Regions from separate parts of the Pantoea sp. X-Soil-TKNS-1207 genome, predicted to be linked through region 1. Evidence: predicted binding sites of a transcription regulator. Region 1 holds the regulator's gene; each other region holds the start of a gene.
The links. Region 1 encodes CRP, which controls carbon source genes, mostly activating them, when cyclic AMP is high. Its sites were predicted from a motif close to ATGTGANNNNNNTCACAT; they were not measured.
Positions count from the first base shown of each region.

Region 2: epd (erythrose-4-phosphate dehydrogenase) is a predicted target of CRP. The motif match lies at 1,726-1,743, and genes of this name have one in related genera.
Region 3: pth (aminoacyl-tRNA hydrolase) is a predicted target of CRP. The motif match lies at 1,239-1,256, and genes of this name have one in related genera.
Region 4: AC6I8V_RS01715 (YjcB family protein) is a predicted target of CRP. The motif match lies at 1,960-1,977, and genes of this name have one in related genera.

Region 1 covers NZ_AP035958.1:3,960,598-3,964,422, forward strand. The annotation lists gene AC6I8V_RS18490 (phosphoribulokinase) at 1-814, shown strand, start outside; gene AC6I8V_RS18495 (OsmC family protein) at 907-1,311, opposite strand; gene crp (cAMP-activated global transcriptional regulator CRP) at 1,612-2,244, shown strand; gene AC6I8V_RS18505 (YccS/YhfK family putative transporter) at 2,303-3,825, shown strand, end outside.
Region 2 covers NZ_AP035958.1:3,505,552-3,509,376, reverse strand. The annotation lists gene tkt (transketolase) at 1-1,556, shown strand, start outside; gene epd (erythrose-4-phosphate dehydrogenase) at 1,929-2,948, shown strand; gene pgk (phosphoglycerate kinase) at 3,000-3,825, shown strand, end outside.
Region 3 covers NZ_AP035958.1:2,542,862-2,546,686, forward strand. The annotation lists gene AC6I8V_RS11980 (GGDEF domain-containing protein) at 1-874, shown strand, start outside; gene ychH (stress-induced protein YchH) at 877-1,152, opposite strand; gene pth (aminoacyl-tRNA hydrolase) at 1,417-2,004, shown strand; gene ychF (redox-regulated ATPase YchF) at 2,117-3,208, shown strand; gene AC6I8V_RS12000 (DUF3472 domain-containing protein) at 3,582-3,825, shown strand, end outside.
Region 4 covers NZ_AP035958.1:389,902-393,726, forward strand. The annotation lists gene AC6I8V_RS01705 (MATE family efflux transporter) at 1-554, shown strand, start outside; gene AC6I8V_RS01710 (ATP-grasp fold amidoligase family protein) at 563-1,513, shown strand; gene AC6I8V_RS01715 (YjcB family protein) at 1,569-1,850, opposite strand; gene soxS (superoxide response transcriptional regulator SoxS) at 2,166-2,594, opposite strand; gene soxR (redox-sensitive transcriptional activator SoxR) at 2,678-3,154, shown strand; gene AC6I8V_RS01730 (glutathione S-transferase family protein) at 3,205-3,825, shown strand, end outside.

The DNA of each region.
Region 1 (3,825 bases):
CACTACCAGCCTTGCCTTCCGTAAAATTTTCCAGCAGTTGGATCTGCATGCCGCAGAGCTGGAAGGCGACAGTTTCCACCGTTATACCCGCCCGGAAATGGATATGGCGATCCGCAAAGCGCGCGATCTTGGCCGTCATATCAGCTACTTCGGGCCGGAAGCCAACGATTTTGGCCTGCTGGAGCAGACCTTTAAGCATTATGGTCAGACCGGCCTCGGCCAGTCGCGCAAATATCTGCACACCTACGATGAGGCGGTGCCGTGGAATCAGGTGCCCGGCACCTTTACGCCCTGGCAGCCGCTGCCGGAAAACACCGACGTGCTGTTTTATGAAGGTCTGCATGGCGGCGTCGTAACGCAGCCGCACAATGTGGCGGAGCATGTTGATTTGCTGGTGGGCGTGGTGCCGATCGTCAATCTGGAGTGGATTCAGAAGCTGGTGCGCGATACCAGCGAGCGCGGCCATTCACGCGAAGCGGTAATGGATTCGGTGGTGCGTTCGATGGAGGATTACATCAACTTTATCACGCCGCAATTCTCCCGTACCCACATCAACTTCCAGCGCGTGCCAACCGTCGATACCTCGAACCCCTTCGCCGCACGCGAAATCCCGTCGCTGGATGAAAGCTTCGTGGTGATCCATTTCCGTGGCCTGGAAGGCATTGCTTTTCCCTATCTGCTGGCGATGATTCAGGGTTCCTTTATCTCGCATATGAACACCCTGGTGGTGCCGGGCGGCAAAATGGGACTGGCGATGGAATTGATTATGACGCCGCTGGTGCAACGGCTGATTGAAGGCAAACGGATTGAATAATCAGGAAGTTATGGCATGACCGGCAGAAATGCCGACCCTGCAAACCCAGGTGCGAATTCATTCGCACCTGGAATTGACGATCGAGATAGCCGTTATAACTCAACGACCTCGTAGCTGTGGGTAATCTCTACCCCTTTGCCCAGCATGATCGCCACCGAACAATATTTTTCCGCCGAGAGATCGACCGCACGCGCCACCGCTTTATCGCCCAGCGCTTTGCCGCTGACAATAAAATGCAGGTTAATATGCGTGAAAATGCGTGGCGCTTCTTCGCGACGCGTAGAGGTAAGTTTTACCTCGCAATCGGTCACGTCATTACGTCCTTTTTGCAGGATTGACACCACGTCAATCGCACTGCAACCACCAGCCGCCATCAGTACCATCTCCATCGGACTCGGCGCTTTATCGCCAGAATTCCCATCCATTAATACCTGATGGCCCGATGAGGATTCTCCGAGAAAGGTTAACCCCTCCACCCACTTGACTCGTGCCTGCATTATTCTTTCTCCTGACCAGGCTGATTTGCCGCCAGAATACGCCTTCACCTGATAAACAGCAATCCAGACTAATCGGCTTTTGCTGAAGCGAGACAACAGAAGACAGCTTGCAAAAGCTGTGCTACAAACAGTGCTGAAAATATTTTCGTCGCAATAGACGAAGGCGGGATGAATCAAAAGCTAAGCTTAAGAGTACACCCGAATAATTTCCTTAACTGGAAGCGCTTGATGATTTCACCGCCTGACAGGGAAAACTGCCCCCTGTGTTTTGGGCACGATTACAACAGAGGATAATAGCGAATGGTTCTCGGCAAACCGCAAACAGACCCTACACTCGAATGGTTCCTGTCCCATTGCCATATTCACAAATATCCATCCAAAAGCACCCTGATCCACCAGGGTGAGAAAGCGGAAACGCTCTACTACATCGTGAAAGGTGCCGTTGCGGTACTGATTAAAGATGAAGAAGGCAAAGAGATGATCCTCTCCTACCTCAATCAGGGAGATTTCATCGGCGAGCTTGGCCTGTTTGAAGAAGGTCAGGAGCGTAGTGCCTGGGTACGAGCGAAAACTGCCTGCGAAGTGGCTGAAATTTCCTACAAAAAATTCCGTCAGCTGATTCAGGTAAACCCGGATATTTTAATGCGTCTTTCGTCGCAGATGGCACGTCGCCTGCAGGTGACATCAGAAAAAGTAGGCAACCTTGCCTTCCTTGATGTGACAGGTCGCATTGCGCAGACACTGCTTAATCTGGCCAAACAGCCCGATGCCATGACCCACCCGGACGGGATGCAGATCAAAATCACCCGTCAGGAAATTGGTCAGATCGTCGGCTGTTCACGTGAAACAGTCGGCCGTATTCTGAAAATGCTGGAAGATCAAAATCTGATCTCAGCACATGGTAAAACCATCGTCGTTTACGGCACCCGCTAATTTCTTCTCACCTACGGCGTGATGGCAGCATCACGCCGTTTTTGTCTGCGATGAGCTGATGTGGCGTCGAATCATCTATCATCCCGAAGTTAACTATGCCCTGCGGCAAACGCTGGTGTTATGCCTGCCCGTGGCGCTCGGTTGGCTGTTCGGCGATCTGCAAAAAGGCCTGTTGTTCTCGCTGGTCCCTGCCTGCTGCAACATCGCCGGTCTCGACACGCCGCACAAACGCTTCTTTAAACGCCTGATTGTCGGCGGCTCCCTGTTTGCCACCGGCAGCTTTCTGATCCAGTGGCTGACCAATTACCATATTCCCCTGCCGCTGATTCTGCTGATTCTGCCCCTGCTGATTGGCGTGACCGGTGAGATCAGCCCGTTGCATGGCCGTTTGCTGCCCGCCACGCTGATCGCCGCTATTTTTACCCTCAGCCTGGCCGGACGTATGCCGATGTGGGTGCCGCCGCTGCTGTATATCGGCGGCACGCTGTGGTACGGGCTGTTTAACTGGTTCTGGTTCTGGCTGTGGAAAGAGCAGCCGATGCGCGAAACCCTCAGCCTGCTGTACCGCGAACTGGCCGACTATTGCGATGCCAAATACACTCTGCTGACGCAGCTGACCGATCCGGAAAAGGCGCTGCCGCCGTTGCTGGCGCGTCAACAGAAGGCGGTCGATCTGATCACCACCTGCTATCAGCAGATGCATATGCTGTCTGCCAGCAATGACAACAGCCACAAACGGCTGACGCGTGCCTTCCAGGTGGCGCTCGATCTCCAGGAACATATCTCCGTCAGCCTGCATCAGCCGGAAGAGGTGCAAAAACTGGTGGAGCAGAGCCACGCGGAAGCGGTGATCCGCTGGAACGCCAAAACCATCTCAGCCCGGCTGCGCATCCTGGCCGACGCGATTCTCTATCACCAGCTGCCGGAGCGTTTCCAGATGGACAAGCAGCTGAGCGCGCTGGAAAAGATTGCGCGTCAGAACCCGGATAACCCGGTGAGTAACTTTTGCCTGTACCACTTCAGCCGCATTGCGCGCGTATTGCGTAGCCAGAAACCGCTCTACACCCGCGACCTGATGGCCGATCGCCAGCGGCGTCTGCCCTTTTTTCCTGCGCTGCGCAGCTACCTGTCGCTGAAGTCCCCGGCGCTGCGCACCGCGGCGCGCTTTGCCGTGATGCTGATGTTCGGCAGCGGGCTGGCGCTGTTCTTCAATATCCCCAAACCTTACTGGATTCTGATGACCACCATGTTCGTCAGTCAGAACGGCTACAGCGCCACGCGGGTCAGGATTCAGCACCGTGCGCTCGGCACCTTCGCCGGGCTGTTAATCGCCGCCGCCTCGCTGCGCTTCGCCGTGCCGGAGTCGATGGCGCTACTGTTTATGCTGGTGATTACCCTCGCCAGCTATCTGGTGACGCGCAAGTATTACGGCTGGTCGATGATTGGCTTTACCGTGACGGCGGTATATTCGCTACAACTGCTGTCGCTGAACGGCGCGGAGTTTCTGCTGCCGCGTATGATGGATACGCTGATGGGATGCCTGATTGCCTTTGGCGGCATGATTTGGCTGTGGCCGCAGTG
Region 2 (3,825 bases), 460 kb from region 1:
ACCACAACACCTACGTGTTCATGGGCGACGGCTGCATGATGGAAGGGATCTCGCACGAGGTTTGCTCCATCGCCGGTACCCTGAAGCTGGGCAAACTGGTTGCCTTCTATGATGACAACGGCATCTCTATCGACGGCCACGTTGACGGCTGGTTCACCGACGACACCGCAAAACGCTTTGAAGCCTATGGCTGGCACGTCGTGCGCGGCGTTGACGGTCACGACGCTGACGCGATCAAAAAAGCGGTTGAAGAAGCCAAAGCCGTTTCTGACAAACCGTCTCTGCTGATGTGCAAAACCGTTATCGGTTTCGGTTCACCGAACAAAGCCGGTACCCACGATTCACACGGTGCGCCGCTGGGCGACGACGAAGTAGCGCTGACCCGCAAGCAGCTGGGCTGGGAATACGCGCCGTTCGTGATCCCGTCAGAAATCTATGCTGAGTGGGATGCGAAAGAAGCAGGCCAGGCCAAAGAAGCGGCATGGAACGAGAAATTCGCCGCTTACGCTGCTGCGCACCCGGAACTGGCTGCCGAGTTCAAACGCCGTACCAACAACGAACTGCCAGCCAACTGGGAAACCGAGTCGCAGAAATTCATTGAGCAGTTGCAGGCTAACCCGGCGAAAATCGCCAGCCGCAAAGCGTCGCAAAACACCCTCGAAGCGTTCGGTAAAATCCTGCCGGAATACCTTGGCGGTTCTGCTGACCTGGCGCCGAGCAACCTCACCATGTGGTCTGGTTCTAAGCCTATCAACGAAGACGCGGCCGGTAACTACATCCATTACGGCGTGCGCGAATTCGGTATGACCGCGATTGCCAACGGTATCGCGCTGCATGGCGGCTTCCTGCCGTACACCGCCACCTTCCTGATGTTCGTTGAATATGCCCGTAACGCGGCGCGTATGGCGGCACTGATGAAGATCCGTCAGATCATGGTCTACACCCATGACTCCATCGGTCTGGGCGAAGATGGCCCGACGCATCAGCCGGTTGAGCAGATGGCGAGCCTGCGTACTACCCCGAACATGAGTCTGTGGCGTCCGTGTGACCAGGTAGAATCTGCGGTGGCGTGGAAATATGCTATCGAGCGTAAAGATGGCCCGAGCGCGCTGATCTTCTCCCGTCAGAACCTGGCACAGCAGGATCGTACTGCTGAGCAGCTGGCCAACGTAGCCCGTGGTGGTTATGTGCTGAAGGATTGCGCCGGTCAGCCGGAACTGATCCTGATCGCCACCGGTTCAGAAGTGGAACTGGCGGTTGCTGCTTACGACCAGCTGACCACCGAAGGCCGCAAGGTGCGCGTGGTGTCTATGCCGTCTACCGACGCCTTTGACAAGCAGGATGCCGCTTACCGCGAATCCGTGCTGCCGAAAGCCGTCGCTGCGCGCGTCGCCATCGAAGCCGGTATCGCTGATTACTGGTTCAAGTACACCGGTCTGAACGGTGCCATCGTCGGCATGACCAGCTTCGGCGAATCTGCTCCGGCGGAGAAACTGTTTGAAGAGTTCGGCTTCACCGTAGCGAACGTTGTTGCTACCGCTAAGTCGATTCTGTAAGACCTGCGGGCGGCCTGCGGGCCGCCTGTTTTGCTTCCCGCCGCGATGCGATTTATCGCGCGAGCTTTTCCGACACCGCGCGCGGAATTGCGCGACAAAACGCGCCATGACGAATTCGTGCAAATATCACCCAATTATTCCTCCAGTAATAATCTTAAAATGGCTTATTTTGTGACGCAGATCCAATAATCAGCAGCGCAGTTGATCGCAATCATTCCTGTTATTCCTTCCTTGCTTTATTCTAGCTGAACCGTTTCAGTTGTAGCGATGCGACAGCCTTCTGCCAGCGGCGTCAGGCAAGAATTCCCTGTACAAAACGGTGTGAAACGCTCAGGCTATCGGCACGTTTTTTCGGTGTTGTTGAAGGTAGAGATGACCGTTCGCGTAGCTATAAATGGTTTTGGTCGTATCGGGCGTAATGTACTGCGTGCGTTGTATGAAACCGGCCGCAGGGCTGAAATCACCGTGGTCGCCATCAACGAACTGGCGGAAGCCGTCGGTATGGCGCATTTGCTGAAGTACGATACCAGCCATGGCCGTTTTGCCTTTGATGTGCGTCAGGAGCGTGACCTGCTGTTTGTCGGTGACGATACCATCCGCATCCTGCATCAGGCCGATATCGATACCCTGCCGTGGCAGGAACTGAATGTCGACATCGTACTGGACTGTACCGGTGTTTATGGCAGCCGTGCCGATGGCGAAGCCCATTTGCAGGCAGGCGCGAAGAAAGTGTTGTTCTCGCATCCGGGCGGTAACGATCTGGATGCCACCGTAGTGTTCGGCGTGAACGAACAGGCTCTTAAACAAACTGACCGCATTGTCTCCAACGCATCCTGCACCACCAACTGCATTATTCCGGTGATCAAGTTGCTGGATGACGCCTTTGGCATTGAGTCGGGCACGGTGACCACGATCCACTCGGCGATGCATGATCAACAGGTGATCGACGCGTATCACAGCGACCTGCGTCGCACCCGTGCGGCCAGCCAATCGATCATTCCGGTGGATACGCGTCTGGCGGCGGGCATAACGCGCATTTTTCCGAAATTTAACGATCGCTTCGAAGCCATCGCGGTGCGTGTGCCAACTATCAACGTGACAGCCATTGATTTGAGCGTTTCGGTGCGTCAGGCGGTGAAGGCATGTGAGGTCAACGCGTTGCTGCAAAACGCGTCAGAAGGGGCATTTCGTGGTATAGTTGACTATACGGAATTACCGTTAGTCTCAGTCGATTTTAACCATGATCCGCACAGTGCCATAGTGGACGGCACGCAAACGCGGGTCAGTGGTCACCACCTGATCAAAACCCTGGTTTGGTGTGACAACGAATGGGGCTTTGCTAACCGAATGCTTGATACAACGTTAGCAATGGCCGCAAGCGGTTTCAGGTAAGACGCGGTCTGCGTCTGGCAAAACTTATGAGAATCAACGAGAGGGTTCACCATGTCTGTAATTAAGATGACCGATCTGGATCTTGCTGGTAAACGTGTTCTGATCCGTGCCGATCTCAACGTTCCAGTGAAAGAAGGGAAAGTGACGTCTGATGCACGTATCCGTGCTTCTCTGCCCACCATCGAAGCGGCGTTGAAACAGGGCGCGAAAGTGATGGTTACCTCTCACCTGGGTCGTCCGACCGAAGGTGAATACAACGAAGAGTTCTCCCTGTTACCGGTTGTTAACTACCTGAAAGACAAACTGAACGGCACCACCGTTACCCTGGCAAAAGATTACCTCGACGGCGTTGAAGTCGGTGCGGGCGAGCTGGTGGTACTGGAAAACGTGCGTTTCAACAAAGGCGAGAAGAAAGACGAAGAAGGCCTGTCGAAGAAATATGCCGCGCTGTGCGACGTTTTCGTGATGGATGCTTTCGGTACTGCGCACCGCGCGCAGGCGTCAACCCACGGCGTGGGCAAATTTGCACCGATCGCCTGTGCCGGCCCGCTGCTGTCTGCTGAGCTGGAAGCGCTGGGCAAAGTGATGAGCAATCCGCAGCGTCCGCTGGTTGCTGTGGTTGGCGGTTCTAAAGTCTCCACCAAATTCGATGTATTGCAGTCGCTGGTGAAAATCGCTGACACCGTTATCGTCGGTGGCGGTATCGCCAACACCTTCGTGGCCATCGACAACAATGTTGGTAAGTCTCTGTACGAGCCGGACTTTGTTGAAGCGGCGAAAGGTCTGCGTGACCAGTACGGCATCCCGGTGCCAACCGATTCCCGCGTGGGCACAGAATTCTCTGAAACTGCCCCGGCAACCGTGAAAAAGGTTTCCG
Region 3 (3,825 bases), 1.4 Mb from region 1:
CTTGCTGTGGTCGATTTTATGCCTCTTCCCCGCCTTCTATTACAGTATGCCGAAACGGGTGCTGGTGATTTGTTTGTTGTGCATCATTTACACCGCCGCGCTGATACGTCTGCTGTGGCATACCCGCGCCGCACTGACGGTGACTTTCTGGCCCGCGCAGATTCTGTTGTGGATCCATCTGCTGTTTCATGTGGCCCGGATTTTTCTTGATGATGCGGTCGCCTCGCCGGTACATGGTGCGATTGGCGGTACCCGTTTCTCGGTATATGTCATTCTCGAGTCGATCCTGTTTGTCATCGGACTGACCTTTACCATCCTGGCGATGGTGAATGAGCGCACGCAAATTGCCCACAAACTGGCTTCTTTGCGCGATCCGCTAACCAGCGTCTGGAACCGTCGCGCGTTGTTTGAACAGGCGGAAAAGATAGTGGCGAAAAGTGCCCGTCAGCATCAACCTTTCACCGCCGTGCTGTTTGACCTCGACCATTTTAAGAGCATCAATGACCGCTACGGGCACCAGCAGGGAGACCGGGTGTTAGTTGATTTTTGTCAGGTCGTACTCTCGTTGTTGCCCGCTGGGGGCCAGTTTGCCCGTCTGGGCGGCGAGGAGTTTGCCGCGATCCTGCCGGGCGATGGCGAGCAGGCGCAGCTCATCTGCGAAAGGATTCGCGTGGCAACGCAGTTGTCACAACCCGATGCGATCAGTTATACCGTGAGCATTGGCTTCGCCACATCCGGCGCGGAAGACCACCATTTTCCGGCCCTGATGGCGCTAGCCGATGAAGCGTTGTATCGCGCGAAGGCCAGTGGCCGTAACCGCACAGAACAGTATCTGACGCAGTTACAGCCCTTTAATCAGGCCACGCTGGTATAGCGTTATGAGTGATGCGTATTACGGCGGCAACGTTTATCGCCGTAGTGACGCAGCCAGAAGTAGCGATCTTCTACTTTTTCACGTCCGCTGACGCGCGCACCGACCAGCCACAGTAAAGCCCCAACGAAAATGCTGAACATGGCACCATGCGCAAGGAACTGCGGCAGGTTGAGCGAAGGTATCTGGTTGATGATTGAATAACCGACGCCGAGAACCATTGTGAGTAAGCCCAGACACATCAAACCGTTACCGATATAGCGTGAGTGATGACGTTTCATAGTTCACCTCCATCCTTATGAGCAAAGCCAAAAAACAGCACATAACGTTAACCTGCCATAAGCTTAGGCAATGACCAGCGGTTAAGATGCGTACAGGATCACACATCCTTCACAAACTCTGACAAAACTTTACCGCTTAGCTGATTGATTTCGATAGAAAATGATTAATCACCGGAAGTCATTATTCTCTGCCTGCGCCCTTTGTCATCTCTCCAGCCACGCAGTAAACTAACGCCCTTTCTGAAGCGAGACAGGATAATCATCGTGAGCAGCATTAAACTGATTGTGGGACTGGCGAATCCCGGTGCCGAATATGCCGCTACGCGTCATAACGCGGGCGCCTGGTATGTGGATCTGCTGGCGGAGCGTAACAATCAGTCTCTGAAAGACGAACCCAAATTCTTCGGTTACACCGCCCGACTGTCGCTTGCCGGTGAAGATGTGCGCCTGCTGGTGCCCACCACGTTTATGAACCTGAGCGGCAAAGCGGTGGCGGCGATGGCGACCTTTTATCGCATCACCCCGGAAGAGATTCTGGTGGCGCACGATGAGCTGGATCTGCCGCCGGGCGTGGCGAAATTCAAACAGGGCGGCGGCCATGGCGGCCATAACGGCCTGAAAGACATCATCAGTAAACTGGGTAACAACAATAATTTTCACCGTTTACGGGTGGGCATTGGCCATCCGGGCGATCGTAATAAAGTGACCGGCTTTGTGCTGGGCAAACCGCCCGCCAGTGAACAGAAACTGATTGATGACGCGATTGATGAAGCGGTGCGCTGCACCGAGCTGTGGCTGAAAGAAGACAAGATTAAGGCAATGAACCGTCTGCACGCGTTCAAAGCCGGTTAAGGCCAATTCCCGCGCCGCAGACCTGCAATTCTGTGTATAATGCGCGAAATTTTTTGAATCTGTCAGCGTTGCCAGCCAGCGCTGCACCCTCAGTGAGAAAGGTAATCAAGCCATGGGATTTAAATGCGGTATTGTGGGCCTGCCGAACGTCGGTAAATCCACCCTGTTCAACGCGCTGACCAAAGCGGGTATCGAAGCAGCCAACTTTCCGTTCTGCACCATCGAGCCAAACACCGGTGTGGTGCCGATGCCCGATCCGCGCCTTGATCAACTGAGCGATATCGTTAAGCCACAGCGTGTTGTGCCAACCACCATGGAATTCGTCGATATCGCCGGTCTGGTTGAAGGTGCGTCAAAAGGTGAAGGCCTCGGCAACAAATTCCTGACCAACATCCGCGAAACCGAAGCTATCGGCCATGTGGTGCGCTGCTTCGAGAATGAAAACATCATTCACGTTGCAGGCAAAGTTAACCCGGCGGAAGACATTGACGTTATCAATACCGAACTGGCGTTGTCGGATCTCGACACCTGCGAACGCGCCATTCAGCGTGTGCAGAAAAAAGCCAAAGGCGGCGACAAAGATGCCAAAGCCGAACTGGCTGCGCTGGAGAAATGCCTGCCGCACCTGTCAAACGCCGGCATGTTGCGTTCGCTGGATCTGGACGCTGACGAGAAAGCGGCAATCCGCTACCTCAGCTTCCTGACGCTGAAGCCAACCATGTATATCGCTAACGTCAACGAAGACGGTTTTGAAAACAACCCCTATCTCGACCAGGTTCGCGCCATCGCGGAAGCTGAAGGTTCGGTGGTGGTGCCAGTGTGTGCCGCAGTGGAATCGGATATTGCTGAGCTGGAAGATGATGAGCGCGCGGAATTTATGGCCGAAATGGGTCTGGAAGAGCCGGGCCTGAACCGTGTCATTCGCGCCGGTTACACCCTGCTGAACCTGCAAACTTACTTCACCGCCGGTGTGAAAGAAGTACGTGCCTGGACCATCCCGGTGGGTGCAACTGCACCGCAGGCAGCCGGTAAGATCCACACCGATTTCGAAAAAGGCTTTATCCGTGCGCAGACCATCGCGTTTGATGACTTTGTTGCTTACAAAGGCGAACAGGGTGCAAAAGAAGCCGGAAAAATGCGTTCAGAAGGTAAAGAGTACATTGTCAAAGATGGCGATGTAATGAACTTCCTGTTCAACGTCTGATTTATCTTCGTCAACAGGGTTCATCCCTGTTTGCTGTGTTTAAAAAATCCACGTCCCGGCGTGGATTTTTCTTTTCTGCCGCAGAATAAAATTATTCCCTTCTCCCTGAAAATCATCTCTGTCAATTATCTTCAACCCGCCTTTACTTATTAAATACATTCCAGGGAGCTTTCGCTGCCTGGCAAAGAACATTCTCTATTTTCTCCCTGGCCGCCTTGTTATACGTTAATAGCGAATTTAATTTCATGGTTTATCTTTCGACGAAAGTTAATTTATCTTCGCGAGAAGCGGTTAATTTACGTCTGGATTGTGATTTATTTTTAATAACACCAATAAACCTTACAAAACATTTAAAACTTTACACCGGAGAAGTATGAAACATCATTTATTAGCTTTTACCCTGGGAGCCACTTTAATTGGTAATGCTGCGGCCATTACGCCGGGCGGCATGGCATCATGGGATTGGTCAGTTGGTAACGAACAAAACATCACCAGCTTAACTTTTCCATTCACTATTAATGAAGCACCCGCAAAAGCCAGCTATTACTATGCTCAGCAATTTGGATTTACTGGCGCAGACTGGACTAAGTCTGGTTATATCGGACTTCAGCCACGCA
Region 4 (3,825 bases), 750 kb from region 1:
TCGGCATCGCTTCGGCACGCGATCTCGGGTTGTTCGCGGCCGCCAACACCATTGCGGCCTCGTGGATGTTTATCCCGGTGGCCATCATCACTTCCTGCTTCTCTGAAATTTTCCGGGAACGCGGCGAAACCGCCATGAAGCTTACGGCGCGGCTGAATGGTTATGTCATGGGTGTTTCATTGTTGCTATTGATGGTGATCGCGGCGTTTGGCGAAAAGATCATCATCGTTTTGTATGGTCACGAATACACACAGTCAGGAAGTCTCATTACGTTACTGTCGATAGCAACCTGCTTTTCGGCGATGGGGACCGTAGCGTATCGCTACATGGTCAAGGAAGGGGGATTTGACTATCTGCTGCGGAAGATTGTCTGCCAGATGGTTATCAGCCTGCCGCTTTGCTGGTGGCTGATTCAGGGGTACGGCATCATGGGTGCCGCCTGGAGCGTTTTCCTTTCAGAACTTCTGTCCCTGACCGTAATGAATTACTTCTTTAAAAACGGCGTCATCCAAAAGATTCAGTTTTCCTCACTCAACTACAAAACCTACAAATGAGGTCAGATATGATCAGGTTGAAAGATGAACTCAGAAGAAGTGTGCAATATTTCATCAAAAAAATGCCCTGGGCTTACCAGGACCGGATTTACTACTTCCATAAATTCCGTCGGCTGCCCAATCTGCGTCAGCCCAAAGTGTTTAATGAGAAGGTGTTGTACCGCAAGTTTGTCTTTGGCGACTATCAGAACTATGGTCGCCTGTCGGACAAATTTTCAGTACGCGATTACATCGCCGAGAAGGTCGGCAGCGAATATCTGATTCCGCTGGTGTATGAGACCAGCGATCCTTGTTCGCTGCATACCCTGCCGCGCTGGAAGAACACGGTGATCAAGCCCAATCACGGTTCCAATATGGTGGAGATCCTGCTGGAAGAACCGGATGCGCTGAAGAAGCAACAGATTATCAGCAACTGTCAGCGCTGGCTGAAAACCGACTTTGCCAATGAGGCGCGCGAGATTCACTATCGTTACATCAAACCGCGCATTCTGGTGGAGCAGTACATTGGCGACGGTAAAACCGCGCCGATTGACTACAAGTTCCATATGTTCAACAAGCGCGATGGCAGCTTTGAGTATGTCCTGCAGGTGATCTACAACCGCAGCAACCCCCTGTTGTCGATGAACTTTTATGTGAACAATTTGAATGAGGCGTACCACAAGATTCGTGATACCGGGCTGGATATTTCGCCGCAGATGGCATCATTGCAACACGCGCTCGCCCTGAGCAAAAAACTGGCCAGTGATTTCGATTATGTACGCGTTGACTGGTATATCCACGAGCAGCAGATCTACTTTGGCGAGCTGACATTTACGCCGGGTGCCGGGCTGGTAACCGGACTGGATCGTGGGTTAAATCAGATGATGGGTGATATGTGGATTCAGGACCGTCTCGGTGCGCAGACGCCGGGCGTCACGGTAACGGATGTCAACATCCCGGCCGTATTGAAGAAAATTTGAAATCACACAGCAAAATAAAAAACCCCGCAATGCGGGGTTTTTTATTGGGAAAAAATCAGGGCATTGGCCAGTCAGCAGGGGTCTGGCTCATCACCTGTACAAAGGCGTTTTTGCTGATTTCCATGAAGTTGTTCAGATTTTCCATACTCAGCGTGATGCCCATCAGGCCGGTGACAAACCAGCAGGACATACCCAGGCCGATTCCGCCGCACATCAGCGCCATCACATGGTGGCTGTTCTGACGTAAACGAATTTTCAGGGTGCTGGCGAAAAACATCATTACCGCGCTCAGCAATTCCCAGCGCATCACGATAAGACTGGTGGTTAAAGTAGCCATCTGCAACAAACCTCTATGAATCAGTAACATCCCTGACACTCATCGGACATCACTGGCGGCAGTGAAGGAAGGTCAGGGAGGCCCTTCAGCCGTCGTATAACGCATTATTCTGTGACTTGGGTCACATTATATCATTCGATTTGAAAGTTTGAACAAAATTTATACCTGGTATGGTAGAAAAAAATTTATCGTCAGGATTGTACGATTTTTAATCGCGGCACAGATAACGCGCAAAAGAAGACAGCGACACGAATTATCGCGCGCATGGGGGCAGGGTACGGAAAAGGTGCGCCCGCAGGGGGCGCGCTGAAAAGGTTAGCGGACCGGGCAGCACTCGCCGGTGGTGCGCTGGGTAAAGCTGGCCATATTCTCGCTGCAATCAAAGCTCACCAGACGCGGACGCTGAATCATCGCCTGGCGGCGCATGGTGTGGCGATAAGCCGTCGGGGTTTGCGAGAACTGACGACGAAACACACGCGAGAATGTCTGCTGAGAGTCGTAACCGTATTGCATAGCGATATCAAATACCGGTCGCTGCGTCTGACGCAACGCTTCTGCGGCCAGCGTCAGGCGGCGTTCGCGGATATAACCACCCAACGTCTGTTTCGTCACGGTACGGAACATACGTTGCAGGTGCCATTTTGAATAACCTGATTTGGCCGCCACTTCATCAATCGACAGGGTCTTATCCAGATTCTGATCGATCCAGTTAGTCAGTGAATGAATGATTTCCTCTTGCATCATAACCACCTCCCTCTGAGTAGAGATTCGAAGTTTCAATGGGGAGCGAGTATAATTCCTCAAGTTAACTTGAGGTAAAGGGCCAAATGAAAAAAGAACGCAACTATCCCAAACCGGTGCTGACGCCGGGTGAAGTGGCAAAGCGCAGCGGCGTGGCGGTCTCGGCGCTGCACTTCTACGAGACCAAAGGATTGATCTCCAGCACCCGCAACACCGGCAATCAACGCCGTTACAGCCGTGACGTGCTGCGGCGTGTCGCCATCATCAAAATCGCGCAGCGCATCGGAATTCCGCTTGCCACGGTGAGCGACAGCCTGATGCACATGCCGGCTAACAAACGTATGTCGACGCAGGCGTGGGATGCGCTGACGCAGCACTGGCGCGAGGAGCTGGATAAACGCATCGAAACGCTGACGCGTCTGCGCAACGATCTTGATGGCTGTATCGGCTGTGGCTGTCTGTCGATGCGCGATTGCCCGCTGCGCAACCCCGGCGACCGGTTGGCCGAGCAGGGTTCAGGCGCGGTATTGCTGGATCCGGAACAGGACGAGCAGAAACGCTGACAGGCCTTCATCTATACTTGGCGGGTCAATCCACTGGTCGGGAAGCCATGATGATCACTGTTCACCATCTTGAAAATTCGCGTTCGCATCGGGTGCTGTGGCTGCTGGAAGAGCTGCCGGTGCCTTACCAAATCAAGCGCTATCAGCGGGAAAACACGCTGCTGGCGCCAGACTCATTGAAGAAAGTCCATCCGCTGGGCAAATCCCCGGTGATCACCGATGGCAATCGCGTGGTGGCAGAATCCGGCGCGATCCTCGAATACCTCGAAGCGAAATATGACACCGAATATCGGCTGAAACTGTCGGACGAAGAGGCGCAGATTCAGGCACGTTACTGGCTGCATTACGCCGAGGGTTCGCTGATGCCGCTGCTGGTGATGAAGCTGGTATTCAGCCAGCTGGGGAAAAAGCCGGTGCCCTGGCTGCTGCGTCCGGCCGGTCGGGCGCTGAGCGCCGGGATTCAGAAAGCCTGGCTGAACAAACAGCTGGCGCTGCACGGCAGCGTTATCGAGCAGCATCTTAGTCAGCATCCCTATTTTGCCGGTAATCGCTTCAGCATTGCCGATATCCAGATGAGTTTTCCGCTGCTGGCGATGCAGGCGCGTAGCGGCCTGCGCGAGATGCCTGCCAGCCTGCGCTGGCTGAGTGAAATGCAGCAGCGTGCTGCCTGG